DNA from 2 places in the Agromyces archimandritae genome. Region 2 is predicted to be linked to the other one. Evidence: riboswitches for the same ligand, from Rfam matches in the RefSeq annotation. Region 2 holds a riboswitch; the other holds the start of a gene.
The links. A riboswitch is a leader RNA that binds a small molecule or an ion and turns the genes downstream of it on or off. The one in region 2 is predicted to bind thiamine pyrophosphate.

Region 1: it holds a riboswitch for thiamine pyrophosphate, as region 2 does, so the genes downstream of both, thiM (hydroxyethylthiazole kinase) here and G127AT_RS14820 (ECF transporter S component) in region 2, are expected to answer to the same signal.

The regions. Positions count from the first base shown of each region.
Region 1 covers NZ_CP071696.1:2,955,622-2,969,929, reverse strand. The annotation lists gene G127AT_RS13625 (ABC transporter ATP-binding protein) at 1-761, shown strand, start outside; gene thrC (threonine synthase) at 771-2,195, opposite strand; gene G127AT_RS13615 (CDP-glycerol glycerophosphotransferase family protein) at 2,298-3,599, opposite strand; gene G127AT_RS13610 (glycosyltransferase family 2 protein) at 3,696-4,580, opposite strand; gene G127AT_RS13605 (CDP-alcohol phosphatidyltransferase family protein) at 4,615-5,427, opposite strand; gene G127AT_RS13600 (glycosyltransferase family 2 protein) at 5,433-6,488, opposite strand; gene G127AT_RS13595 (S1C family serine protease) at 6,652-8,337, opposite strand; gene G127AT_RS13590 (aminotransferase class I/II-fold pyridoxal phosphate-dependent enzyme) at 8,484-9,686, shown strand; gene G127AT_RS13585 (carbon-nitrogen hydrolase family protein) at 9,737-10,579, opposite strand; gene G127AT_RS13580 (GNAT family N-acetyltransferase) at 10,589-11,386, opposite strand; gene G127AT_RS13575 (DUF2200 domain-containing protein) at 11,565-11,909, opposite strand; TPP riboswitch at 11,977-12,072, shown strand; gene thiM (hydroxyethylthiazole kinase) at 12,063-12,974, shown strand; gene G127AT_RS13565 (bifunctional hydroxymethylpyrimidine kinase/phosphomethylpyrimidine kinase) at 12,971-14,308, shown strand, end outside.
Region 2 covers NZ_CP071696.1:3,214,000-3,228,307, reverse strand. The annotation lists gene G127AT_RS14875 (LysR family transcriptional regulator) at 1-591, shown strand, start outside; gene G127AT_RS14870 (L-talarate/galactarate dehydratase) at 646-1,776, shown strand; gene G127AT_RS14865 (FadR/GntR family transcriptional regulator) at 1,773-2,495, shown strand; gene G127AT_RS14860 (5-dehydro-4-deoxyglucarate dehydratase) at 2,584-3,519, shown strand; gene G127AT_RS14855 (enolase C-terminal domain-like protein) at 3,554-4,879, shown strand; gene G127AT_RS14850 (metallopeptidase family protein) at 4,992-5,339, shown strand; gene G127AT_RS14845 (serine hydrolase) at 5,394-6,641, shown strand; gene G127AT_RS14840 (hypothetical protein) at 6,671-6,928, opposite strand; gene G127AT_RS14835 (nucleoside/nucleotide kinase family protein) at 6,925-7,557, opposite strand; gene G127AT_RS14830 (energy-coupling factor transporter transmembrane component T family protein) at 7,550-8,332, opposite strand; gene G127AT_RS14825 (ABC transporter ATP-binding protein) at 8,329-9,825, opposite strand; gene G127AT_RS14820 (ECF transporter S component) at 9,834-10,478, opposite strand; TPP riboswitch at 10,518-10,618, opposite strand; gene G127AT_RS14815 (spore germination protein GerW family protein) at 10,638-10,976, opposite strand; gene G127AT_RS14810 (DNA polymerase IV) at 11,063-12,316, opposite strand; gene gatB (Asp-tRNA(Asn)/Glu-tRNA(Gln) amidotransferase subunit GatB) at 12,442-13,956, opposite strand; gene gatA (Asp-tRNA(Asn)/Glu-tRNA(Gln) amidotransferase subunit GatA) at 13,956-14,308, opposite strand, start outside.

The DNA.
Region 1 (14,308 bases), 260 kb from region 2:
CCGTGCATCCGCGTGCCTCGGCCCCCGCGATCGCGACGGAGGGCCTCGGCATCCGCTTCCGCCGGAACCGCCGCGGCCGCCGTTCGTTCAAAGACCTCTTCGGGGCCCGGAAGCGCCGCACCCGGCCCGGCGAGTTCTGGGCGCTGCGGAACGTGTCGATCCGCGTCGAACCGGGCGAATCGATCGGCGTCGTCGGCCGCAACGGCCAGGGCAAGTCGACCCTCCTGAAGCTCGTCGCCGGCGTCCTCATCCCCGACGAGGGCACCGTCACGGTCGCCGGCGGCGTCGCGCCCCTCATCGAGATCACCGGCGGCTTCGTCGACGACCTCACCGTGCGCGACAACGTGTACCTGACCGCGGGGCTGCACGGCATGACGCGGGCGCAGATCGACGCGAAGTTCGACGAGATCATCGACTTCGCCGAGATCGGCGACTTCCTCGACACCCCCTACAAGCACCTCTCGAGCGGCATGCGCGTGCGCATCGCCTTCTCGGTCATCGCCCAGCTCGACGAACCCATCCTGCTCGTCGACGAGGTGCTCGCCGTCGGCGACAAGGCGTTCCGCGAGAAGTGCTACCGGCGCATCGAGGAGCTCCTGGAGGCCGGCCGCACCCTCTTCTTCGTCTCGCACAACGAACGGGACCTCCGCCGCTTCTGCACCCGCGGCCTCTACCTCGACCGCGGAGCGCTCGTCCTCGACGGCCCCATCGACGAGGTCCTCGACCGCTACAACGCCGACTCGGGCACCGCGAAGAAGTAGGCGGGCGCCTCAGCGCACCGCGTCGCGCGCGATGATCTCGCGGATCGCCTCGGCGTCGTCGGCGACCTCGACGACGTGCTGCGGCGCGTCGAGCAGCTCCTGCAGTTCGGTCGGCAGCGGCGCCGGCTCGCCGATCGCTTCGGCGACGATGCCCGGGAACTTCGCGGGTTTGGCGGTCTCGAGCACGAGCATCGGGATGCCGGGCTCCGGCAGCCGCCGGGCGACGGTGAGCCCGTCGGCGGTGTGCGGATCCACGATGACGCCCGACTCCTCGTGCGTGCGGCGGATCGTCTCGACCCGGTCGGCGTGCGTGCTCGTGCCGCTCACGATGCCGAACTCGGCGGCGAAGCGAGGCTGTTCGGCCGAGAGGTCGAGCACGCCGTCGCGTTCGAGGCCGGCCCACGCCTCCCGCAGCCGTTCGGGGTCGCGGCCGAGCACCTCGAAGACGAAACGCTCGAGATTCGAGGCGCGCGAGATATCCATCGACGGGCTCGAGGTCGCCAGCGTCTGCTCGCCGGCCCGCGGCCGGTACACACCGGTGCGGAAGAACTCGTCGAGCACGTTGTTCTCGTTGGTGGCGAGCACGAGGCGGTGGATCGGCACCCCCATGCGGCGGGCGAGGAACCCCGAGAAGATGTTGCCGAAGTTGCCCGAGGGCACCGCGAACGAGACGCGGAAGCCGGCCCGCTCGGCCGCCGGCACCGCATCCGTCGCCCGCAGCCACGCCCACACGTAGTAGACGGTCTGCGCGCAGACACGGGCGAAGTTGATCGAGTTGACGGCGCCGATCGCGTGCTCGCGCTTGAACGCGGCATCCCCGGTGATCGTCTTCACGAGGTGCTGGCAGGCGTCGAAGTCGCCGGCGACGGCGATGTTGTGGATGTTCGCGTCGGTCAGCGAATACATCTGCGCCCGCTGGAACGGGCTCATGCGGCCCTGCGGCGAGAGCATGAAGACGCCGACGCCGTGCTTGCCGCGCAGCGCGTACTCGGCGGCCGAGCCGGTGTCGCCCGAGGTCGCGCCGAGGATGTTCAGCGTGCCGCCGCGGCGGGCGAGCGCGTATTCGAGCACCTGGCCGAGGAACTGCATCGCCATGTCTTTGAACGCGAGCGTCGGGCCCTCCGAGAGGCCGACGAGCGAGATCTCGTCATCGAGGCGGCGGATGGGCACGATCGCCTCGTCGGCGAACCCTGCCGGGTCGTAGGCGGCCGCGCAGAGGGCCGCGAGATCGTCTTCGGGCAGGTCGTCGGCGTAGCAGCCGATGACGCGTGCGGCGAGCTCGGCGTAGTCGAGGCCGCGCCACCCCTCGAGCCGGTCGGCGATCCGCGGCACCTCGGCCGGCACGACGAGGCCGCCGTCTGGGGCGAGCCCGGCGAGCAGGATGTCGCTGAACGGCGCGGGCGGCATGCCGCCGCGGGTCGAGACGTAGTCCACGGGTCTCCTGTCGATCGGTCGCGCGGGGCGGTCGGCCGCCGCGCGGGGCTCGGGCTCGCCTTCGATGGTATCCGCCCGGTCGGCGGCATCGGGCCGGGCGATTCAGTCGACGAGCGCCTCGGCGTCGGCGTCCGGCTCCTCCGGGTCCTCGGCGTCGTCGACCTCGGGTTCGCCGGCGTGGATCGCCGCGAAGCGCTCCCACTCGTCCATCAGATGTTCGACGGCGCCGTGGAAGCGGGCCGTCGTCGCCCCCGGGGTCGTGTCACCGAAGTAGCGGGCGACCCAGAAACGCAGTCGCTCCTGCGCCTCGGCGTCGGCTTCGACCTCGGCGATGCGGCGGGTGAGCTGCGGGGCGTCCTCGGCGGTCAGCCACTCGCAGGCCTGCAGGTAGCCGGTCGTGTCGACGTCGGCGGCGGGATGCACCGGCCGGGTGATCATGAGGGGCTTGCCGGCGGCGAGCCGGTCGTAGACCATCGCGGAGATGTCGACGATCGCCATGTCGGCGGCGGCGAGCTGCCAGCCGAGGTCGGGGCCGTCGTCGTAGACGTGCTGCGCGGACGGGTCGGCGGTGTTCGCCGCGGCGATCGCCTCGATGATGCGCCGGTTCGCCGCCCCGTAGGCGTGGTCGACGACGCCGGATCGCGGATGCGGGCGGTAGATGACGCGGTGCCGGCCGGTCGCCAGGAGCGCGGCGACGAGGGCCTCGCCGTGCGTGGCGATCGAGCCGTAGGCGGCGGAGGGCCGGTCGCCCTCCCACGTCGGCGCGTAGAGGACGACTTCGCGCTCGTCCGGCGTGTACGGCAACGTCGCGCCGTCGAGGTAGTGGTCGGCCTGGGGGCGGCCGATGGGGATCGCCCGCTTGTCGAAGTCGTAGTCCCAGAGCACCCGCCCGAGCCGGGCGCGGGCCGCGTCGCCGGCGATGAGGGCGTAGTCGTAGGCCTTGAACTGGTTCGTCGTCATGTACATCTTGTCGGACTCGCCGTGGTTGATGAACACGTGCCAGCGGCGCCCGTAGCGCATCATCTGGAAGTTCTTCGCGTTCTGGTTGACGTAGAACACGATGTGCAGGTCCTGCGCATGGATGAAGCGCTCGAGGTCGCCGACCTTGCGCACATAGGCGACCGGGATCGGCGATTCGTCGAGGAGCTCGAGGGCCGCCCCCGAGGCCCGCGAGAGGATGACGACGGGCCAGCGCTCGGCGAGCCTGGCGAGCGGCCGGTACCACTGCCGCAGCTGGTACAGGTTGACCTTGCCGTCGGCGAAGTACACGCCGATCTTGAAGCGGTGGGCTTCGTGCTTCGGCTGCGCCGCGAGCTTCGCGGCGAGGCGTCGCTGCGCCTTCCGCGACCAGGCGATGTCCTTCGCCAGTTTCACGGCACGACGGATGTCTTTCTGCAAACCCACGCGTTCCAGGCTAGGCGAGCCCGCCTGGGGGAACCCCCGCATGCGGCGGGGCCGGGCGGACCGGTGCCCGATCGTTACCCGGGAGCGGAGGCGTGCTCAGACGAGCGGCGGCCGCCCGGCGAGCGTCATACGCCACACGGTGCGCCACCGCATCCGCCGCCGGCCGCCGGGGTCAACCCGCCAGCCCTCGCGCCAGCCGGCCCACCAGGCGCGGAAGCCGGCGGGGTTCCGCGCGAAGCGCAGCTGCTGCAGCAGCGTCCAGCTCGCGACGTAGACGGGCGCGATGAGCCACGGCAGATTGCGTTTGGCCAGCCACACCCGGTTGCGGGCGTTCAGCCGCCAGTACTGCGAGTGGCGGGTCTGCCGGATGACGGGATGCGTGGCGGCGAGGTCGCCCGCGTACCAGGCGCGGTACCCCGCATCCCAGACCCGCCAGGCGAGCTCGACGCCCTCGTGCGCGTAGAAATACGGGTCGCCCCAGCCGCCGGCGGCCTCGAAGACGGCGCGCGGCATGACGAGCGCGCCCTCCCAGCACGAGAACACGTTCGACGAGCGGGCCGGGTCGCCCTTGCGGATCCGCGGGATCCACCGCCTGGGGGCCGGCCCGCCCGCCTCGTCGTCGACGCGCGGCTGCACGAGCCCGATCGACGGCTCGGCGCGCATCTTCGCGATCGCCCCAGCGACGAGACCCGGCGAGAAGGCGGCGTCATCGTCGAGGAACGCGAGCCACTCCCCCGACACGAGCGGCACACCGCGGTTGCGGCCTGCCGGGATGCCGAGATTCTCGGGCAGGTGCAGGGTGCGGATGCCCTCCGGCAGCGCCGGATCGGCCGTCGCCGGGTCCCAGCCGTTGCCGACGACGACGACGTCGGGTTCGACGCCCGCCTGCGTCAACACGGAGCGGATGCCGGCGGCGAGCTCTTCGGGCCTGCGGCCCTGCGTGAGGACGACGACGCCGACCCGCGGGGCGGGCCCCGGCATCCGCTCGCCGCGCTCGCGCCCGGCGGCCGGGCTCTCAGGCACGGACCCGCCTCGAGGCCATGATCGCGACGAAATGGCCGAGCACGGCCAGCACCGCGAGCGGCAGCAGCGCCGAGACGACGATGCGGTCGGTGAGCGGCTGGCCGAGGAAGAGGCCGACGAGGGCGGCGCCGAAGGCGATCAGGGTGAGCTCGACCGAGTGGTACAGGCGATGGAACGGCACGAAACGCGCGGCGCGGCGGAGCGTGGCGACGAGGCCGCCGCGCGGCGCCGACTCCCCCGGAGTGTCGGCGAGCTTCGGAAGCCCGGCGTTCGCGCGGGCCACGTGCACCATGTCGTTCAGCGCCTTGTTCAGCACGATGACGAGCGCGAGGAGGGCGGCGATCGTGGTCCAGAGGAAGTCGCCCGGGAACTCCAGCGGATACCCGGCGGCGCGGATGCCGAGGGCCAGCGGGATGAGCGCCTCGGTCGTGTAATGGCCGACCTTGTCGAGGAAGACGCCCGCCGGCGACGAGGTGCCGCGCCAGCGCGCGACCTCGCCGTCGCAGCAGTCGACGAGCATCTGCAGCTGCCCGAGGACGACGGCGAGCGCCGGCCCCCAGATCCCCGGGATGAGCAGGGCGGCCGCCGTCGACCAGCCGACGAGGATCATGATGCCCGTGACGCCGTTCGCCGAGATCCGCGTCTTCAGGAACAGCCACGTCAGGTACGGCGAGAAGCGGCGGAGGTACAGGGAGGCGACCCAGTGCTCGGCGTTGCGCCGGCCGCGCACCTCGGGCGGCTGGCTCACGCGCTTCAGTTCGGCGATGCTGCCTGGTCTGCCGCGTTCGGCGCGGGCTTCGCTCATGCGGTTCACCTTCCCGTGTGCGCGGCGATGTCGTCCGTGAGCGACAGGAAGCCGAGGATGAAGCCGATCCCCCACGACACGTGTATGCACGGCAAGACTACGAGAAACCATGCGGCGGCGCGCGGCCCGGCTCCACGGCCGTAGGCGAGGGTCGCGGCGACGACGAAGAGGGCGTAGAGGGCGGGCACCGCGAAGCCGATGAGCAGCCACGGCGTCGCGCCGAGCGCGGCCTGCACGATGCCGGCGATGCCGAGCACGAGGCCGAGGGCGACGCCGGCGACCATCGCCGGCGGTGCGAAGTAGCGGATGCCGTTGGCGGCCGGGAACCGGCGGGCGAGCTCGCCGCGCCACAGCCCCGTCGAGAACATCTGCCGCACGAGCAGCCCCGGGCGCGACCGCGGCCGGTACATCACCGACAGGCGCGGCGTGAACCACACCGTGCCGCCCGATTCGCGGAGCCTGCGATTCAGCTCCCAGTCCTGCCCGCGCTTCACGCCCTCGTCGAAGAGGCCGACGCGGCGCAGCGCATCCGTGCGGAACACGCCGAGGTAGACCGTCTCGGCCGGGCCCTCCTCGCCGCCGACGTGCAGCCGCGTGCCGCCGAGGCCGACCTTCGTGCCGTAGGCCAGGGCGACCGCCCGCTCGAAGGCGGTGCGGCCGTGGGCGTCCATGATGCCGCCGACGTTGTCGGCCCCGGTCCGTTCGAGGGTCTCGACCGCGATCCGCGTGTAGTCGACGGGCAGCACCGAATGCGCATCCACCCGCACGACGACGGGGAACCGTGCGGCGCGGATGCCGATGTTCAGGCCCGAGGGCGTGGATCCGACCTCGTTCTCGAGCACGCGCACGCGGTCGTCGCGGCTGGCGAGATCGGCGACCAGCTCGTCGGTGCCGTCGATCGAGGGCCCGAGCGCGATGAGCACCTCGAAGGGGCCGTCGAAGTCCTGCACGAGGATCGACTCGACGGCGGCGCGCACGTGCGTCGCATCGTTCAGCACGGGCATGACGTAGGAAACGCCGATCGGCGAGTCGCGGCTCGCCTCATGGTGCTCGTTCGGCATGGTCCTCACTCGGTCCGGGGGTCGATCGAGCCTATCAGCGAGGCCCCGCGCGGCCGAACCCCGGCGAGGGTGCGGATGCCGTTCGGGCGCCGCCGCCGGCCGTGCGCCGACGCGGAGAGGCCCCGCCCGGCATCCACCGGGCGGGGCCTCGCGTCAGCGGCGATCAGCTCTCCAGCTCGCCGAGGGTGACCTCGACGGTGTGCGTCTGGCCGTCGCGGACGAAGCCGACCTCGGCCTTCGCCCCGCCGGGCAGCGCCCGGACCTGCGCGGTCAGATCGGTCTGGTCGGTGATCGGCAGACCGTCGAACGTCGTCACGACATCGCCGACCTCCAGGCCGGCCTCGGCGGCCGCGCCGCCCGGGGTCACGTCGTTGATGAGGGCGCCCGTCATGCTCGCGCCCTCGGCCGCGGCGGCCGCGCCGACCGTCGCCCCGAGCAGGCCGTGGCTGGCCGTGCCGTCTTCGATGAGCTCCTTCGCGACCCGCTCGGCGAGGTTCGAGGGCACCGCGAAGCCGAGGCCGATGTTGCCGGCCTGCGCCTCGGAGCCGCCCGCGCCGAGGATCGCGACGTTGATGCCGATGAGCTTGCCGTCGGCATCGAGCAGGGCACCGCCCGAGTTGCCGGGGTTGATGGCCGCATCGGTCTGCACGACCGGGATCGAGATCTGGCCCTGGTTCGCCTGCTGCTGCGGGGCCTCGTTCTCCTGCCCCGGGTAGTTCCAGAAGTCGAACGGGTTCTGGCCGCCCTGCTGGCCCTCGTCGCTCTGCTCGTCGCTCTGCTCGGGGGCTGCCGAGCTCGCCACGCTGATCGAACGGTTCAGCGCCGAGACGATGCCGTTCGTCACGGTGTTCGCCAGGTCGAGCGGCGCACCGATCGCGATCGCGGCGTCGCCGACGTTGAGCTTGGACGAGTCGGCGAACTCGATGGGCTCGAGGCCCTTCGCATCGGCCAGCTTGATGACGGCTAGGTCGCTCAGCGGGTCGGTGCCGACGAGCTCGGCCGTGTAGAGCCGGCCCGCCGAGTCCTTCACCTGGATCGTCGGGTCGCCCGTGGCGCCGTCGAGGGTGACGACATGCGTGTTCGTGAGCACATAGCCGTCCTCGCTCAGGATCACGCCCGAACCCGTGCCGGCGCCCTCGTTGCCGGCGACCGAGATCGTCACGACCGAGGGGCCCGCCTTCGCGGCGACGCCCGTGATCTCGTTGACGTTGCGGGTGTCGTTCACGACGATGTTCTGCGGGCTCGACACCGATGCCGGCGCCGGCGAGTCGCTGTTGGCCTGGATGAGGGCCGTCACGCCGGCGGCCGAACCGCCGCCGATCAGGGCGCCGACGACGAGGCCGGCGGCGATGCCCACGCCCAGGCGCGACTTCGGCTTCTGCGGCGCCTGACCGGCCGGACCGATCGGCTGCGTCGGCTGCGTGGCCTGCGCCTGCCCGCCGCCGAAGGCCGGGGGCACGGGCGGAGCGCCCGCCCCCGTCGACGCCGAGGCGTGCGCGGACGCGGGCTGCGGGGCCGGCGCCTGCTGGTGCTCGTACGCGGCCGCCCGGTAGGGCTGCGGCGCCTGGCCGGGTGCGTAGAGGGTGCCCGTCGGCTGGGCCGCGGGGCGCAGGGCCGGCACCGGCTCGGGGGCGGATGGCTCGGATGCGGCGGGGGTCGCGGATGCGGCCGGCTTCGGCGCCTCGGGCGCGTGGGCCTGCGCCTCGGCCGTCGGCGTCTGCGCCTGGGGCTCGGGGTGCGCCGCGGCATCCACCGCGGGAGTCTCGAGGGCGCCCTGCTGCTCGGCAGCCGCCGCCTCGTTCGTGTGCTCGGGCTGTTCCGGCTCGCGGCCGGATGCTGCGTCGGTCATGTCTGCTCCTTCCAAGCGATGCCAGTCTCGCGCGGCGATCTGAGCAGACGGTCTCAGCAGCCTGTGCTGAGGCTATGACCTCGCAGAAATCCGGCCGTGCACGGTGACGGCACCCCGCCTCATGCTACGTGTTCTACCGTGGACGGGTGAGCCCTGAACCCCGACTCGAACCATGGCAGCGCACCGCCGCCGGCGCCGGCCTCCTCGCCGAAGACGGCACGATCGCCCAGACGATCTTCGCCGAGATGAGCGCGCTCGCCCTCCGTACGGGCGCCATCAACCTCGGGCAGGGCTTCCCCGACGAAGACGGCCCCGCCGAGGTCCTCGCCGAAGCGCAACGGGCCATCGCCGAGGGCGTCAACCAGTACCCGCCGGGCATCGGCTACCCCATCCTCCGCGAGGCGATCGCCGCCCACCAGGAGCGGTGGTACGGCATCCGCCTCGACCCGGGCCGCGAAGTCCTCGTCACCGCCGGCGCGACCGAGGCGCTCGCCGCGGCGCTGCTCGCACTCGTCGACACCGGCGACGAGGTCGTCACCTTCGAGCCCTGGTACGACGCGTACGCGGCCCTCGTCGCGCGCGCCGGCGGCATCCACCGCACCGTGCCGCTCCGCTTCCCCGACTGGCGGCCCGACCCCGACGAGCTCCGCCGCGCCGTCACGGATCGCACGAAGATCATCCTGCTGAACGCGCCGCACAACCCCACCGGGGCCGTCTTCGACCGGGCCACCCTCGAACTCGTCGTCGAACTCGCCGAACGCCACGACGCGATCATCGTCACCGACGAGGTCTACGAGCACCTCGTCTTCGACGGACCGCACACGCCCCTCGCGAGCCTGCCGGGCGCGTTCGAACGCACCCTCACGATCTCCTCCGGCGGCAAGACCTTCAACACCACCGGGTGGAAGATCGGCTGGATCACCGGCCCCGCACCGCTCATCACCGCCGTCCTGGCCGTCAAGCAGTACCTGACCTTCGTGAACGGGGCGCCGTTCCAGCCGGCGATCGCCGTCGGCCTCGGGCTCGGCGACGAGGTGTTCGCCGCGATGCGGGATCGGATGCGCGGCAAACGCGAGACCCTCGTCGCAGGCCTTCGGGCGGCCGGGTTCGACGTGGCGCGGGCGGATGCCGGCTACTTCGCCGTCGCCGATGCGGCGCCCCTCGGCGGGCACGACGCGGTCGCGTTCTGCCGAACGCTGCCCGAACGGGCCGGCGTCGTCGGCGTTCCCGTCACGGCCTTCGTGCACCCGGAGCGCCGGAGCGAGGTCGGAAGCCTCGTGCGTTTCGCATTCTGCAAGCGCGACGAGGTGCTCGCCGAGGCCGCGTCGCGGCTCGCCGGGCTGGGCTGAGCCGGGCTGGGCTGAGCCGGGCTGGGCTGAGCCGAGCTGAGGGCGCAGCGTCAGCGCGGCACGACCGTGAAGCGCCGCAGCTCGAGCGCCGGATTGGTGCGCCGCACGTCGCGGATGCGCCCGGCATCCACCCACGCGATCCCGAGGCCCCGGCCCTCGCCGACGGTCGCGAGCTCGACGCCCATCGGGTCGACGATCATGCTGTTGCCGGCCCCGACCGGCGCCGGGTGGTCGGCGGCGAGCACGTACACGGTGTTCTCGATCGCGCGGGCGGTGACGAGGGTGCGCCAGTGGGCTTCCTTCAGGGGACCGCGCACCCATTCGGCGGGCATGCAGATCACGTCGGCACCGGCATCCACGAGCCGCCTGCTGACCTCGGGGAACCGGGCGTCGTAACACGTCTCGAGGCCGAAGCGCAGGCCGCCCGCCTCGAAGAGCTCGGGTTCGTCGAGGCCGCCGGGTTCGACCCATTCCGATTCGCGCTGGCCGAAGGCGTCGTAGAGGTGCATCTTGCGATACTTCGCCACGAGGCCGTCGGCCGGCGAGACGGCGACGACCGTGTTGCGCACGCGCGCGGTGCCGGGGGCGGTTTCGAGGAGCCCGGCGACGAGGTGGATGCCGAGGCGCTCCGCGAGCGCGGCGAGCGCCGTGACGAAGGGGCCGCCCAGGGGTTCGGCGGCGCCCAGCCATTCGGGGCCCGGCTTCGGGGTGAAGGCGTTCGCATACTCGGGGAAGACGACGAGGCCGGCCCCGCGGGCCGCGGCCCGTTCGGCGAGCGCGGTGATCTCGACGAGGTTCGACGACGGCACCGGCCCCGGCGCGAACTGCGCGACGGCAACGCCGAAGCCGGGCTCGGGCTCCCGCTCGGCGGGCGATGCTGCGGAATCGCTCATGAGGTCAGCCTACGTCGCGGCGTCGAGCGGCAGGCGGTAGCTGCGCTCCTGCCCGACGGCGGTGAACCCGGCCCGGCGCAGGGTCGGCGCCGAGGTGTCGATGCGCCCCTTCACGAGCGCGAGCGCCGCCCCGTGGCGGATGCCGTAGGCCAGCCGTTCCGCGAGCAGCGCCCGGTAGACGCCGCGGCCGCGGGCCTCGGGCAGGACGCCGGCGCCCCAAAGCCGGGCGGTGTCGCCGTCGATCGTCACGCCGCCGGCGCCGACGGCTTCGTCGCCCAGCCGCGCCAGGAACCCGCCGCCGCGGCCGGCCGCGCAGCTCTCGGCGTTCTCGCGGGCCGATCGCGCATCGGCATCCGCACCCGCATCGTGCGGGGCGCTGCCGAAGGCCGCGAGATCGATGCGCCGCGCCGCACCGACGTCGGCCGCGCTCGCCACCGGACGCACCTCGGCGGGGCCGGGTTCGAGATCCGGCAGCCCCTCGCGAAGGTCGAGGCCGAGCACGTCGACGGTCTCGTCGTAGGCCGCGCCGCGGGCGAGGAGCGCCTCGTCGAGCCCCTCGGGGGCGCCGAGCTTCACCCAGGCGGTGACCGCCGTCGCGTCGGGATCGGCCTCGCGGAGCCGCGCGAGGCCCTCGTCGAGCACCGTCTCGACGGGTCGGGTCGTCGTCATGCGCTGCAACTGCCACGGCGTGCGGTACCAGGGGTAGCGGACGAAGAGGAGCTCGTCCGACTCGACGAGTTCGGCCCCGTCGGGGATCCAGATCCAGCGGTCGCCGGCGCGGGCGACGGCCTCGGGGTTCACGGGCATGCGGCGAGCGTACCGGCATCCACCGACGCGATCATGCCGGCCGCCTCGCGCCGCCGCCGCGGATCCGGAGATCGCCACGGTTTCGGATGGATACACCGGGATCGCTCCGAATCGGTGGCGATCTCCGAATCCGTGGCGGGGTGCCGCGCCGGGGCGGGCGGCCCGGCCGCCCGGCCGCTCAGCTGCGGAGGACCTTCTCCATGGCCTTGCCGCGGGCGAGCTCGTCGACGAGCTTGTCGAGATAGCGCGCCCGCTGCGTGACCGGGTCCTCGATCTCCTCGACCCGCACCCCGCAGATCACGCCGCGGATCTCGGAGGCCTTCGGGTTCAGCGTCGCGTCGGCGAAGAAACGCTCGAAGTCGCTGCCGTCGTCCAGGTGCCGCCGCAACTCGGCGTCGTCGAAGCCGGTGAGCCAGCGGATGACCTCGTCGAGCTCGGCGCGCGTGCGCCCCTTGCGCTCCACCTTCTGCACGTAGAGCGGATACACGTCCGCCACCCGCAACGCGGCGATCGATCGGCCCATGCCCGCATGGTACCGCGCGGGGCGTGGATGCGGCTGGGGATGTCGCCCGCGAACGGCTATGCTCGCACCCAGTGACACGGGGTGCCGCGACCGCGCGGCTGAGATCACACCCGTCGAACCTGATCTAGTTCGGACTAGCGAAGGGATGTCGCGATGCAGACGCACGCACCCGCCGACCCTGCCCACCTGACCGCCGCGAGCGTCGAGCTGCTCGACCGCGTGCGATCCACGACGCCGCTGGTGCACTGCATCACGAACAGCGTGGTGACGAACTTCACCGCCAACGCGCTGCTCGCGCTCGGGGCGGCGCCGGCGATGGTCGACATCAGGGAGGAGTCGGGGCTGTTCGCCGGCATCGCCGGCGGCCTGCTCGTGAACCTCGGCACACCGACCCCCGAGCAGCGGGCCGCGAGCCGCGAGGCCGTCGCCGCGGCGAACGCTGCCGGCACGCCCTGGGTGCTCGATCCGGTCGCGATCGGCGCCCTGCCGATACGCACCGCGCTCGCCCGCGACCTCGTCGCATCCCGGCCGACCGCGATCCGCGGCAACGCCTCGGAGGTCCTCGCGCTCGCCGGTGCCGGTGCCGGCGGACGGGGCGTGGATGCGGCGGACTCTACGGATGCCGCGGCCGGCGCGGCGAGCCGACTTGCCGCGGAGTTCGGCTCGGTCGTCGCCGTCTCCGGCCCGATCGACCTCATCACCGGCGGCGGGCGCTCCGCGCGAGTCGCGAACGGCGACGGACTGCTCACCCGGGTCACCGGCGGCGGATGCGCACTCGGCGCCGTGACCGCCGCATTCCTCGCGGCCGCGCGCGGCACCGAGCACGACGCATTCACGGCCACGACGGCCGCGACGCTCGTGTACACGGTCTCGGCCGAACTCGCCGCCGTCGATGAGACGGGCGCGCGCGTCGGGCCGGGAACGTTCGCCCTCCGATTCCTCGATGCGCTCGAGGCCGTCGACGGCGACGGCGTGGGTCGTCGCGCACGAGTCGCTGTCGCGTCCGGCGATGCGGGCTTCTCGGGCGAGACGGATGCCTCGGAGCCGTCGGCGGTGCGCGCATGACCCCGGGGCATCCGCTCGACCTGTCCGTCTACCTCGTGACCGATGCCGGCCTCTGCGGCGAGCGGGGCGTGGCCGACGTCGTGTCCGAGGCGGTCGCAGGCGGCGTGAGCATCGTCCAGTTGCGCGACAAGCACGCGACGTCCGAGCAGCTGCTCGTGCAGCTCGCGGAACTCGCGCGGGTGATCGACGGCCGGGCGGCGTTCGTCGTGAACGACCGGCTGGATGCGGTGCTCGCCGCACGCCGGCGCGGGATCCGCGTCGACGGAGTACACCTCGGGCAGGGCGATGCCGCCGTCCTCGAGGCGCGCGCCGCGCTCGGCCCCGATGCGATCGTCGGTCTCACGGCGAATACGCCCGCACATCTCGCGGCGGTCGCCGAGCTGCCGCCGGGCACGGTCACGTACCTCGGGGTGGGCGTCATCCGCCCGACGCCGACGAAGCTGGACCATCCGCCGGCCCTCGGCATCGACGGATTCGCCGAGATCGCCGCGGCGACCGGGCTGCCGTGCGTCGCGATCGGCGGCGTGGGCCTCGCGGATGTCGCGGAGCTGCGCCGCGCGGATGCCGCGGGCGTCGCCGTCGTGTCGGCGATCTGCGCCGCGCCCGACCCGTCCGCGGCGGCGCGAGAGTTCGCCGACGGCTGGGCCGCTGCCGCCCCCATGCCGACCGGCGGTCGAGGCCGTGCCGAACCCGTGAAGGGGATGCCGGGCGTGCCTCGGGTGCTCAGCATCGCGGGTAGCGATCCCTCGGGCGGCGCCGGCATCCAGGCCGATCTAAAGTCGATCTCCGCACTCGGCGGGTACGGCATGGCGGCGATCGCCGCGCTGACGGCGCAGAACACCCGCGGGGTTCGGAGCGTGCACGTGCCGCCGGCGGCATTCCTCGCCGAGCAGCTCGACGCGATCAGCGACGATATCGACATCGATGCGGTGAAGATCGGCATGCTCGCGAACGCCGACGTCATCGACGCGGTCGCCTCGTGGCTGCGACGCGTCCGACCGCCCGTCGTCGTGCTCGACCCCGTGATGGTCGCGACGAGCGGCGACCGCCTGCTCGACCTGGATGCCGAACGCGCGTTGCGCTCGCTGCTGCCGCTCGCCGACCTGGTCACCCCGAACATCGCCGAGCTCGCCGTGCTCGCCGAAACAGAACCCGCAACCGCCTGGACCGGAATCGTCGCACAAGCCGAGGTCGTCTCGGCCGGGTATGGCGTGCGAGTGCTCGCGAAGGGCGGTCACCTCGACGGTGCGACCGTTCCCGACGCGCTCGTCGATGCGGTGAACGCCACGATCGTCGAGTTCTCCGGCGACCGGATCGAGACGACCGCCACCCAC
Region 2 (14,308 bases):
GCATCCGCCCACAACGTCCTCGGCCCCCTCGTCACGCTCCTCGACGATGAACTGCCGCGCGTGCGCGTCGAACTCGAAGAGCTCGTGACCTCCCGGCAGATGGAAGGCCTCGCCGACGGCACGCTCGATCTCGGCATCGCCAGACCGCCGTTCGACCTCGAGCGATTCGACTCGCGCCTCCTCTTCACCGAGACCCTCATGCTGGCCGTTCCGAGCGGCCATCCGTTCACGGACTCCCCGCACCCGCCCACCGTCGAACAGCTCGGCCGCGAACCGTTCATCATGCCCTCGGCGACGAAGGCCCGGTACTTCCACGACCTCGCCGTCCGCATCCTCCCCCTCGACCACGACCGCACCGCCCACACGGTCAGCCAGATCGCGACGATCCTGGCGCTCGTCGCAGCCCGGCGCGGGATCTCGTTCGTGCCGGAGTCCGCCATCGCCATGGGGGTCCACGGCGTCGAGCTCCTCCCCCTCGGCGGCCTGGCCCGCGACCCGGTCGAGCTCCACGCGGTGTGGAGTCGGACCAATGCGAGTCCGGCACTCCGCAGGGCCCTCGAGCTGGTCGCCGCCCGTTCGGACGCCCTGTAGAACAGATTCCGAAGCTGTCTGATAGCGTCTGGGTGTTCTCGAGGAGGAGACCCCATGACCTACACCCCGGACGCCATCCGATCGATCGTGCTCTCGACCCTGCGCCTGCCGCTCCACGTGCCGATCTCGGACGCCAAAGTGTTCACCGGACGCCAGAAGCCGATGACGGAGGTCGCCTTCCTGCTCGCCGAGATCACCACGGAACAGGGATTCGCCGGTCACGGTTTCAGCTACTCGAAACGCGGCGGCGGCCCCGCCCAGTATGCGCACGCCAAAGAGATCGCCGATGCGGCCATCGGCGAAGACCCGAACGACATCCAGAAGCTCTATGTGAAGCTGCTCTGGGCCGGCGCTTCGGTCGGGCGATCCGGCGTCGCCACGCAGGCGCTCGCCGCGATCGACATCGCGCTCTACGACCTCAAGGCCAAGCGTGCGGGCCTTCCGCTCTCGAAACTGCTCGGCGCCCATCGCGACTCCGTGCGCACGTACAACACCTCGGGCGGCTTCCTGAACGCCTCGATCGAAGAGGTGAAGGATCGCGCGCGCCGATCTCTCGAGGACGGCATCGGCGGCATCAAGATGAAGGTGGGCCTGCCCGACACCTCCGAAGACCTGCGTCGCGTGCACGCCGTGCGCGAGCACATCGGAGACGACGTGCCGCTCATGGTCGATGCCAACCAGCAGTGGGACCGCACGACGGCGCTCCGAATGGGCCGGCGGCTCGAAGAACTCGGCCTCGTGTGGATCGAAGAGCCCCTCGACGCATACGACGCCGAGGGTCACGCCGACCTGGCCCGCGCACTCGACACCCCGATCGCCACCGGTGAGATGCTCGCATCGGTCGCCGAACACGAGCGCCTCATCGAAGCCCGATCCTGCGACGTCATCCAGCCCGACGCACCCAGAGTCGGCGGGATCACCCAGTTCATGCGCCTGCTGACCCTTGCCGACCGAGCCGATCTCGACCTCGCCCCGCATTTCGCGATGGAGATCCATCTGCACCTCGCGGCGTGCTACCCGCGGGAACCCTGGGTCGAGCACTTCGACTGGCTCGACCCGCTCTTCAACGAGCGGCTCGAGACCCGCGACGGCCGGATGATCGTCCCGGATCGACCGGGTCTCGGGTTCACCTTCAGCGATCAGGCCCGGGCTTGGGTCACGGAACGCGTCACGATCGGCGGGTGAGGACGGTGCCCCTCTCCCGCGGCGAGCAGATCGCCCGAGCGCTCTCCGATCGCATCGTCGACGGGGACATCGCGCCCGGGGAGCGGTTGCCGAGCGAGGCGAAGCTCTCCGCGGAGTTCGGCGCGAGCCGGGCCGCCGTCCGCGAGGCGCTGCAGCGCCTCAAGACCCTCGGGTACGTGCGTACGCGCACAGGATCGGGCAGCTACGCACTGACTCCTCCGGCCGAGCAGGGCGACGATACGTGGCTCACCGCACGCAGCGATGCCGAACGCGGCGAGCTGGTCGTGTTCCGAACCGCCATCGAGACCGAAGCGGCCGCATCGGCCGCACGGCACCGCTCCGAGGCCGACCTGGTCGAGATGCGCGCCGCACTCGAGGCGATCGACGCCGCTCGGCGCCCGTCCGACAGCGTCGACGCCGACTTCCGATTCCATCGGACGATCGCCCGCGCCGCCGGGAACCGATACCTCGCGGCCGCGCTCGACCGCATCGGCGCACGGGCGATCGTCGTCCCCGCTTCGAGGATCGCGCACGGCGATCGTCTGCCGGCGGCGACGGCCTCCGTTCGGGCGGAGCATTCCGCGATCGCGGATGCGATCGAGCGGTCGGATCCGCTCGCGGCGCAGGCTGCGATGCGGGCGCATCTCGTCGCGTCCGAGCGGCGTCGCACCGTCGACGGCATCGAGCCCGATCGACGCGAGCAGCATCGATACAGCTGAGGTATTGCGCCATGCCGAATTCGGCTTGTTTGGGCATCCACGACCCACCTAGCGTGAAGGGGCACAGCCACGACAGGAGTCCCCAACAGTGACGAACTTCACTCCGGCAGAGCTGGCCCGACATCTCAAAGACGGCCTGCTCTCCTTCCCCGCCACGGCCTTCACCGCAGATCTCGAGTTCGACGAGGCGACGTACCGGGAGCATGTCGCCTGGCAGGCGAGCTACGAGGTGGGCGGACTGTTCGCCGCCGGCGGCACCGGCGAGGGATTCAGCCTCACTCCTGAGGAGAACGCACGCGTCATCCGCGCCGCCGTCGAAGCGTCCCGCCCCGAAGTGCCCGTGCTGGGATCGGCCGGCGGATGGACGAAGAACGCGATCGCCAACGCGCAGGCTGCCGAGGACGCCGGCGCCGAAGGCCTCCTCATCCTTCCGCCGTACCTCACGGAATGCTCGCAAGAAGGTCTGCGCGAACACGTCGGTGCGATCGCCGACTCCACGAGACTTCCGCTCATCGTCTACAACCGTGCGAACGCCGTCTACTCGGCCGAGACGATCGCCTCCCTCGCAGGTGCCCACGAGAACTTCATCGGCTTCAAAGACGCGCTCGGCGACATCGAGCACCTCGCCAAGGTGACATCGCTGAACGGCGATCGCCTGTTCTACCTCGGCGGGCTCCCGACGGCCGAGGTCTACGCCCTGCCGCTCTTGCAGATGGGCATGAGCACCTACTCGTCCGCCATGTTCAACTTCGTGCCCGAGTTCGCACTCGACTTCTACCGCGATGTGCGCGCACAGGACCGGACGGCGATCAATGAGAAGCTCGCGCGCTTCGTGCTGCCGTATGCGGACATCCGGGACCGCGGCGAAGGATACGGGGTCTCCATCATCAAAGCCGGCCTCGACATCATCGGCCGCCCCGTAGGGCCCGTACGCCCGCCCCTCACCGACCTCGGCGAGCAGGACGTCGCCGACCTCGGCGCGCTGATCGTCGCTGCCGGGATCGAGCCGGAGCCCGTCCGATGAGAGCGAAGCGCCTGAACTCCCCGGAGGGTGGGAAATGAGCACTCCGACCATCGCCCGGGTGCAAGCGATCCCGGTCGCCGGCCACGACTCGATGCTCCTGAACCTCTCAGGCGCCCACGGCCCGTTCTTCACCCGCAACATCGTCATCATCACCGACTCGGACGGACGAGACGGGCTCGGCGAAGTGCCCGGCGGCGAACCGATCCGGTCGACGATCGAGGAAGCGGGAGCCCTCCTCATCGGGCGCCCCGTCGCCCGATACCGTTCCCTGCTCCGGGGGATCGCCGCACGCTTCGCCGATCGAGACGACGGCGGCCGCGGTCTGCAGACCTTCGACCTGCGCACGACGATCCACGCCGTGACCGGCATCGAATCCGCCCTCCTCGACCTGCACGGCCGATTCCTCGGGATTCCCGTCGCGGAGCTGCTCGGCGAGGGCCAGCAGCGGGCAAGCGTGCCCATGCTCGGCTACCTCTTCTACGTGGGCGACGCCGACCGTACCCGGCTGCCGTACCTGCGCGAGCCGGACGGCGAGGATGCGTGGGCCCGCGTCCGCCGGGAGGAGGCGCTGACGCCGGATGCGGTGGTCGCGCTCGCCGAGGCAGCCCGGGAGCGCTACGGTTTCGCCGACTTCAAGCTCAAGGGCGGTGTGTTCGCAGGCGATGACGAGGCGGATGCGGTCGAGGCGCTCGCAGCGAGGTTCCCGGATGCCCGGATCACGCTCGACCCGAACGGCGCATGGTCGCTCGAGGAAGCGGTGCGCATCGGCCGGCGCCTGCGCGGCACCATCGCGTATGCGGAGGACCCCTGCGGCGCGGAGGGCGGATTCTCGGGGCGCGAGGTGATGAGCGAGTTCCGCCGCAGGACGGGAGTGCCGACGGCCACCAACATGATCGCGACCGACTGGCGCGAAATGGCGCATGCGGTGCGGGGCCATGCCGTCGACATCCCGCTCGCCGACCCGCACTTCTGGACGATGGCGGGCAGCATCCGCGTGGCCCAGCTCTGCAACGACTTCGATCTGACCTGGGGTTCGCACTCGAACAACCACTTCGACATCTCGCTGGCGATGTTCAGCCATGTCGGCGCCGCCGCCCCCGGTGAGATCACCGCACTCGACACCCACTGGATCTGGCAGGACGGCCAGGACCTGACGACGAACGCCCCGAAGATCATCGACGGGGCGGTCCGAGTGCCGACGTCGCCGGGCCTGGGAGTGGAGCTGAACCACGACCGCGTCGCCGAAGCCCATGAGCTCTACCGGGAGCACGGGCTCGGTTCGCGCGACGACGCTGCGGCCATGCGATTCCTGGTGGACGGATGGGTCTTCGACCCGAAACGGCCCTGCCTCATCCGGTGAGCTCGGCGGGGCGCCGTCCGAACCGCGCCCCGCCGAGCTGCGGCCGCGGCCGGCGCGGGTAGACTCGCGCCGGATGCATCGCGCACCGGCATCCACGACCCGAGGAGACGCCATGGAGCTCGACGCCGACGCCTTCGAACGTCTCGTCGTCGACGAGCTCGACGAACTGCCCGACGACATGGTCGACGGCCTCGACAACGTCGTCTTCGTCGTCGAAGACCGACCCGAGGACGGCTCGCTCGACCTCCTCGGCCTCTACGACGGCGTCGCGCTCACCGAACGCGACCGCTACGGCTTCGGCGAGGTGCCCGACCGCATCATCCTCTACCGCGAACCCCTGCTCGCCGTCGCCGACACCGAGGAGGAGCTCCGCGACGAGATCCACATCACCCTCGTGCACGAGATCGCGCACTTCTACGGCATCGACGACGAACGGCTGCACGAGCTCGGTTGGGCGTAGGCGCGGCGCTGCCGTGACGGGCCGGCGGATGCGCGCCCGGTTACGCTGGTGGGCATGAGCCCGACCCCCCAGCGGATCATCGGCGTGAGCCTCGGCGCCGCCCTGATCCTCGCCCTCGGCGTGTACGGCCCCGCGACCCTGCTCGGGCCGTTGCCTGCGGCCGCCGTGACCGCCGAACCCCCGGCCGTCGAAGCCGGCGAGACGGCGCGTTTCGCACTGCCGGAAGACGGCCAGTCGGCCGTCGCCCTCGTGCCCGACGAGACCGGCGAACCCGTCGTGCTCGCCGGTGCCGGCGACGACGAGGCCCTGCCGATGGGCGGGGCCGCCAAGCTCGTCACCGTGCTCGTCACGCAGGCCTCGCAACCGCTCACCGCGGGCGACGACGGCGCCGACATCCGCATCGGCGCCGAGGACTACCGCGGCTACCTGAACTACGACAAGGAGGGCTCGCGGGTCCTGCCCGTCTCGCCGGGCGAGACGTGGACCCAGCGCGACGTCGTTCAGGCCGTGCTCCTCGCCTCGAGCAACAACCACGCCGACACCCTCGTCCGCTGGGCGTTCGGCAACCCGGCCGCCTACGTCGAGGCCGCCAACGCCTGGCTCGACGAGCACGGCTTCGAGCACACCCGCGTCGACGACGCCACCGGGCTCTCCGGCGACAACGTCGGAACCGCGACCGAACTCGCGCGGCTGACGGCGATGATCATGGCCGTGCCGGCCCTCGCCGACATGATCGACCACGCCGGCGAACGTGCCGGGCTCGGCGAACGCACCATCCCCGACGTCATCGCGCACATGCCCGACCGCGTCCGCGCGCTCTCCCGCAGCTACACCGATCAGGCCGGCCTCGTCTTCGCATTCACCGATCTCGCCGACACCGGCGAAGACGCAGTCCGCATCGTCGGGGTCCTGCTTCGCATGCCCGACTACGAGACCCTCGATCCGGCCGTCGAGCGGATCCTCGCCGACGTCGAGTCCGCCGCGAGCCCCCGACGCCTGGTCGAAGCGGGCACCTCGTACGCGAAGGTCACGACGCCGTGGGGTCAGCGGAGCGAACTCGTCGCCTCGGTCGGGCAGGAGACGGCCGCGTTCGGCGGCGGCGCTCAGGCGCCGGACATCCGCATCGACGACTTCGCGACCGGGCGCGCCGGTGACCGCCTCGGGCGCATCACGATCGACTACGAAGGCGGCACGGCGACCTCGCCGCTCGAGCTCTCCGACGACCTTCGCGATCCAGGCGTCTTCTGGCGCCTCGGGCATCCGATCATCATGGTGAACGCCCTGTTCGGCTCGATCCGCTGACCCGCCCGCCGGCCCCGACGGGCCGCGCGTCAGTCGTTCTCGTCGTCGGGTTCGACCGGATCCGAATCGCCCGCATCGAAGCGGTACCGGACGCGCTGCTGCCCATCGACCTCGCGCGAATCGACCAGCTCGTACCAGAACACCGATTCGAGGCCCTCGACCGCGGCGATCATGCCGACCCGTTCGTCCGGCCGGCCGTCGACGAGCACTCGAGGCACGTATTCCCCCTCGAGCGGCCCGTCGAGGAATTCGGCGATGTACTCCGCCGACGTCTCGTTGTCGCTCATGGCACTACCGTATCCCGGGGCCGCGGACGGCGACAGCCCGGCAGGCCGCGGAGCCGGATGACGCCGGCCCCTCCGCGCCCGTGCACGGCGAGGTGGCGGCGCCACTGACGATCCCAGTCGTCCCAGTGCGCGTCGAACGCGCCGCCGTCGCGCGCGAGCGCCTCACGCCGGCGCGCGGCATCCGGGGCGTGGATCCACACCCGCACCGCCGGCACGCCGTCGCCTGCCGCGAACGCCCCGCACCCCTCGATCACGAGCGCACCGCCCGGCCGGACGATGCGGACCGCCCCCGGCCGGCCGGCCGCCCAGTCCCACAGCGGGACGCGGCCGGGTCGCCCGGCGGCGAGCGGCCCGATCAGGGTGCGCGCGAGCATCCGCCCCGCGGCCTCGAGGCCGCCCCAGCCGGGGTAGACGTCGTCGAGGCGCACGGCTTCGGTTCGGTTCGGCCGGGCCGCCGACCCGGCGGTGAGCAGCCCGGCGAGCGTCGACTTGCCCGAGCCGCTCGGGCCGTCGATGAGGACGAGGGGCGCCGGCCCGGCCGCACGGACGGCGGCGCCGACGCGTGCGAGATGCGGCGCCCAGCCCCGCGACAGGGCGCCGACCGACTCGGGGCCCGCCGTCTCAGCCATGCCAGATCACATTCCAGCTGCCGGTGGCGACCGCCACGCCCACCGCGAGCGCCGCGACGGCGGCCCCGGCCGCGACCGTCGCCCACTCGGCGCGGCCGAAGCGAGCCGGGCGCCACCAGCTGCGCGGCACGTCGCTGCCGAAGCCGCGGGCCTCCATCGCCGTCGCGAGCGTGCCGCCGCGGCGCACCGCGAGCACGAGGAGGGCGAGGGACTGCCGGGCGAACCGCACCGGGAAAGCGCCGTCGCCGACGCCGCGCGCACGCCGGGCGAGGGAGAGCATCCGCCAGTCGTCGACCGTGGTGCCGGCCAGACGAAGGGCCGCGAGCGCCCCGAGCACGAACCTGGCCGGCAGGCGCAGGGTCTGCGCAAGGCCGTCGGCGAGGTCGGTGGGGTCGATCGTGAGGAACAGGACGACGGCCGGCAGCGCGATCGCGAGCACGCGAAGCGTCGTCGACGCGGCGATATGGATCGAGCCCTCGCTGATGTGGATGAGCCCGAACTCGAAGAACGTCGCCCCCGACGACTCGCCGTAGAGCAGCATGCTCACCCCGGTGAGGGGGGCCGCGATCCACACCGGAAGCGTTCGCACCGAGAACGCGAGCGGCCCGAGCCCGACCGCGGCGAACAGGGCGAGCTCGGCCAGGAGCGCCGTCGCGGCCGAGACCGGGTCGAGGGTGAGGATGAGGGCCACGCTCAGCGGGACGGCCGCGAGGAGCTTCGCGACGGGGTTGATCGACGCCAGCGGCAGGCCCGCGCGCACGAGGCCGATGCTCATGCCCGCACCTCCGCCCGGGCGCCGAGATGCAGGCGCGCATCGCCGAGGGCGGCGGCGAAGGCTTCGTCGTGGGTGATCGCGGCGATGCCGGTGCCGCCGTCGCGGACCTCGGCGATGAGCCGGACGAGCTCCTGCCAGGTGCGCGCATCCTGCCCGAAGGTGGGTTCGTCGAGGATGAGCAGGCGGGGCCTGGCGATGAGCGCCGTCGCCACCGAGAGGCGCCGCTTCTCGCCGCCCGAGAGGGTGAACGGGTTCGCGCCGGCGAGTCGATCCAGCCGCAAGGCGTCGAGCAGTCCGGCGACGCGCGCGTCGCGCTCGCGGCGGCCGAGGCGGAGGGCGTCGGGCCCGACCTCGAGCTCGGCGCGCACGCTGCCGCGCAGGAACTGGTGTTCGGGGTGCTGGAACACCGTGCCGATGCGGGTCAGGAGCTGCTTCGAGCGCCACTCGATCGGGTGGGCGGATCGCGCCCCATCGCGGAGCGCCCCGCTCGCCTCGAGGCGGCCGGCGACGGGCGGCAGGAGGCCGGCGAGGGTGAGCCCGAGGGTCGTCTTGCCGACCCCGTTCGGGCCGGTGATCGCCAGCAGGCGGCCGGCGTCGAGGCGGGTGCGGATGCCCGTGCGCACCGCGACCCCGGATCGCCCGACCGCGAGCCCGTCGGCGGTGAGGAGCGGCTCGGATGCCGACGGCGCGGCCCCCGCGACCGGATCGGTCGCCCCACCGGCAGCGGCTCCCGTCGCCCCGGGCGCGGCGCCCGGCAGCCAGACGCCGGCCGCCGCCAGCTCCCCCGAGGCGTCGGCGAGGACGCGGTCGGGCGGGCCGTCTGCGAGCACGCCGCCACCGGCGGCGAGCACGATCACCCGGTCGACCAGCGGCAACCAGGCCTCGATGCGATGCTCGACGACGATCAGGGTCGCCCCGCTCGCATCGAGGCAGCGCGCCACGGCATCCCGGACCTCGATGACACCGGCCGGGTCGAGGTTCGCCGTCGGCTCGTCGAGGAGGACGAGGCCCGGCTGCATCGCGATCACCCCGGCCAGGGCGAGCCGCTGGCGCTGCCCGCCCGAGAGGGCGCTCGTCGGATGGTCGGCCGGGAGGGCGAGCCCGACCGCGTCGAGCGCACCGCGCACCCTGGCGCCGATCCGTTCGGGCGGGACGCCGAGGTTCTCGCACCCGAACGCGACGTCGTCGGCGAGGCGCGACATGACGATCTGCGCATCGGGATCCTGCAGAACGAGCCCGCTGCGGCCGTCGGGCGCGGGCGGCCGGCCGTCGACGAGGAGGCGGCCGGCGGCCTCGCCCTCCTCATCGCCGCCGAGCACCCCCGCCAGGCCGTGCAGCAGCGTGGACTTCCCGGCCCCGGAGGCCCCGAGCAGCAGCACCCGCTCCCCTGCTTCGATGTCGAAGCTCGCGCCCGAGACCGCATGGCTGCGGCGGCCCGCATGCCGCCAGGACCAGTCCTCGGCCCTGACGGCTGCGGGGCGCACCTCGCTCACCGGCGCCCTCAGTCTTCGGCGAGCTTCGCCGTGCGCCCCGAGGCGAAGCTGGAGAGCGCCCCGGTGCTCGCCAGGCCGCGGACGGCGACCCAGGCGAGCAGCCCGGCGATGAGGGAACCGCCGACGACCGAGGCGACGGCGTAGATCGTGGTGAACGCGGACGAGGCTCCCGGGTAGTAGATGAGCAGGTCGTTCAGGGCCATCGCCGCGCCGGCACCGGCACCGGCGAGGACGGCCACGCCCGGGTTCCACACGCGGTAGGCGAAGAGGAGGAAGACGATCTCGGCGCCCAGCCCCTGCACGAGGCCGGCCTCGAGGGTCAACAGCCCCCACTGGGTGCCGACGAGCGCCGACACGGTCGCGGCGACGACCTCGGTGTAGATCGCGGCGCCCGGCTTGCGGATGACGAGGGCGCCCATGACGCCGGCGATGACCCAGAGCGCGGCCGGACCGGCCTGCAGCCCCGGCAGGAGCGCCTCGATGGGCGCCGAGATCGGCCCCCACGCGGCGCCATAGGCCCAGTAGACGATGCCGAGCGCGACGCCGATGACGCTCGCGACGACGATGTCGACGACCCGCCAGCGGAAACGCCTGGCCGGTGCGGCCGGTGCCGCGGCGGATGCGGAGGTGGTGGATGCAGCTGTCTCGTGCACGTATCGTGCCCTTTCGTTCGAGGTGAAAGAGGCACGGGAAATGAGATCGTTGAGTCTCCCTGCGCTGGCATGATCCAGATCAGGTTCGACGGTCGAAGGTTGAGAACCTTCCTCTCAGCCCGGCTCACCGGACTCCCGTGTTCGATTGCGAGTATAGCCTCAGCGCTTGAGGGCGCGGACGATGCGCGCGAGGGCGCGGCCCGCGACCCAGATCGCCGGCACGCTCACCGCGATGAGCGCGATGAGGTTCGGTTCGAAGCGCACGTCGTCGCCGCGGCCGATATATGCCCCGACGGGGATGGATGCCCCGCCGCCCCCGCCCCCGGATGCCTCACCGCCCGAACCGGACTCCACTTCGCCGGTGCCGGCACCGAATCCGTAGTACCCGACGGCGACCGGGATCACGGTCGTGCCGTCGATGTCGATCGGATCGGCATACGAGGTCTTCACCCCGACGCCGCCGACGGTGTTCGCGAGTTCCACGACGAGATCAGCCATGCACGCCACGCTACCCGCCGAACGCGCGAGCGGCCAGACCCCGCGCGGTGACCGTCCGGCCCATGATGCGGACGTGGCGGCGGCGGCTACGTCCCGGGGTCCTTCCGCTTCGAGGTGGAGACGCGATCCGCACCGCGGCGGACGAGCGCGGCCGGTCGCACGAGACCGGTGCCGAAGCGGGCATGCACCTCGTCGATCGCACGTTCGGCGCCCCGCCACTCCTCATCCGGGTCCCACAGGGCGAGGCCGGCGCCCGACTCGCCGAGGCCCTCGGCGCGCACCCCGATGAGGCGCACCCGTGTGCCCTCCGGCATGAGCTCGGGCAGCGCCTGCACGGCCTCGTCGTAGATGCGGCGTGCCACATCGGTCGGCTCTGCGAGCGTGCGGGAACGCGTGACGGTGCGGAAGTCTCCGTACCGGAACTTCAGGACGACCGTGCGGCCGGTCAGCCCCGCTTTCCGGAGCCTCACGCCGACGTTCTCCGCAAGCCGCAGCAGTTCACGGCGCACCTCGGCCGGATCGGTGAGATCGTGCGAGAAGGTCGATTCGTGCCCGATGCTCTTCTCCTCGCGGCCCGTCGTGACCGCGCGCGGATCGTCGCCGACGGCCAGGCGCAGGAGCCGCGAAGCGAGCGCCGGCCCGACGGCGCGTTCCAGGGCCGCCGGCGGCATCGCGGCGACGTCGCCGACCGTGCGGAGGCCGAGGCGCGCAAGCGACTGCTCGGTGACCGCGCCGACGCCCCAGAGCGCCGAGACGGGCAGCGGATGCAGGAAGGCGACCGTATCGGCGGCCGGCACCACGAGCAGCCCGTCGGGCTTCGCCCGGCCCGAGGCGACCTTCGCGACGAACTTCGTCGCCGCCACCCCGACCGAGCAGGTCAGGCCCGTCTCCTCGTGCACGCGCCGGCGCAGCATCCACCCGATCTCGGCGGGCGAGCCGTGCAGGCGCCTTGCCCCCGACACGTCGAGGAACGCCTCGTCGATCGAGAGCTTCTCGACGAGCGGCGTGATCTGCTCGAAGATCGCCATCACCCGTTTCGACATCGCCGAGTACGCCTTGCCGTCCACGGGCAGCACGACGGCGTTCGGGCAGAGCATGAGCGCACGCGACATCGGCATGGCCGAGTTGACGCCGAAGCGCCGGGCCTCGTAGCTCGCGGCCGACACCACGCCGCGGCCCGAGCGGCCGCCGACGATCACCGGTTTGCCGCGCAGTTCGGGATGCTTCAGCAGCTCGACGGAGGCGAAGAACGCGTCCATGTCGACGTGCAGGATGGGGCTGCCCGAATCGTCGACGGGGCCCGTCGTCACCTGCCGCGACGAGCCGTCCTGCTTGCTCACGCTCCGAGCCTACGCGGACCGGCCGACAGTCCCCCGAGACGACTGCCGGGGGTGCGGCGGATGCAGCGGCGAGCGGATGCCGGGGCACATCGCACCCCGGCATCCGCTGCGACCGGCACCGCCGTTCAGGCGTTCGCGCGTTCGAGGACGAGTTCGCGCACGCGCGCGGCGTCTGCCTTGCCCTGCATGGCCTTCATCACGGCGCCGATGACGGCGCCGGCGGCCTGCACCTTGCCGTCGCGGATCTTCGCGAGCACATCGGGCTGGGCGGCGAGCGCCTCGTCGATTGCGGCGATGAGCGCCCCGTCGTCGGAGACGACGGCGAGCCCGCGTGCGTCGACGACCTCCTGCGGCGAGCCTTCGCCTGCGACGACGCCTTCGAGCACCTGGCGGGCGAGGCGGTCGGTCAGGGTGCCGGCCTCGACGAGGGCGGCGAGCTCGGCGACGTGGGCGGGCTCGACGAGCGAGGCAGCGTCGCGTTCGCTCGCGTTCGCGAGGCGGGCGATCTCGCCCGTCCACCACTTGCGTGCGGCGGCGGGGCTCGCCCCGGCCGCGACGGTCGCGGCCAGCTCGTTCAGCAGACCCGAGTTGGCCACATCCTGGAACTCGAGGTCGGTGAAGCCCCACTCCGCCTTCAGCCGGCGTCGGCGGGCGGCGGGCGGCTCGGGCAGCGCGGCGCGCAGTTCCTCGATGAGCTCGGCCGACGGGACGACCGGCAGCAGGTCGGGCTCGGGGAAGTAGCGGTAGTCGTCGGCGTCGGACTTCGGACGGCCGGCGCTCGTCGTGCCCGTGTCCTCGTGCCAGTGCCGCGTCTCCTGCGTGATCGTGCCGCCGGAGGCGAGGATCGCAGCCTGCCGCTGGATCTCGTAGCGGACGGCGCGTTCGATCGATCGGAACGAGTTCACGTTCTTCGTCTCGGTCCGGGTGCCGAGCTTCGTCTCACCGCGGGGCCGGAGCGAGACGTTCGCATCGCAGCGCAGGTTGCCGCGCTCCATGCGCGCCTCGGAGATGCCGAGCGAGAGGGCGATGTCGCGGATCGTCGACACGTAGGCGCGAGCGAGCTGGGGCGCATCGGCCTCGGCGCCGAAGATCGGCTTCGTGACGATCTCGACGAGGGGCACGCCGGCACGGTTGTAGTCGACGAGCGAGTACTCGGCGCCCTGGATGCGGCCGGTGGCGCCGCCGACGTGAGTGAGCTTGCCGGCGTCCTCCTCCATGTGCGCGCGCTCGATCGGCACCTCGAAGACACGACCGTCGTCGAGTTCGACCTCGACGGAGCCCTCTTCGGCGATCGGCTCGTCGTACTGGGAGATCTGGTAGTTCTTCGCGAGATCGGGGTAGAAATAGTTCTTCCGCGCGAAGCGGCTGGAGGCCGCGATGGAACAGCCGAGGGCGAGCCCGAGGCTGATCGAGTAGCGCACCGCTTGGGCGTTCACCACGGGCAGGGAGCCCGGCAGGCCGAGGCACACCGGCGTGATCAGGGTGTTGGGCGACGCGCCGTGGTTGGCGGAGTTCGCGGGGTTCGGCGCATCCGAGAACATCTTGGTCGCCGTGGCGAGCTCGACATGCACCTCGAGGCCGATGACCGGTTCGAAGCGGGCGATGGCCTCGTCGTAGTCCATCAGTTCTGCGCGGGCCATCAGCGTGCGCCTTCCTCGGTCGCAGGGGTGAGTTCGGGTGCGCGGGCGATCAGCGGACCGCCCCACTCGGCCTCGAGCAGCCGCTCGAGCGCGCCGCCCACGTTGTAGAGGCGGGTGTCTTCGTGCGCCGGGGCGAGGAACTGGATGCCGACGGGCAGCCCGTCCTCGGGCGCGAGGCCGGCCGGGATCGAGATGCCGGGCACGCCGGCGAGGTTCGCCGGGATCGTCGCGATGTCGTTCAGGTACATGGCCATCGGGTCGTCGAGCTTCTCGCCGAGCTTGAAGGCCGTCGTCGGCGCCGTCGGCGAGGCGAGCACGTCGACCTGCTCGAAGGCGGCGTCGAAGTCGCGCT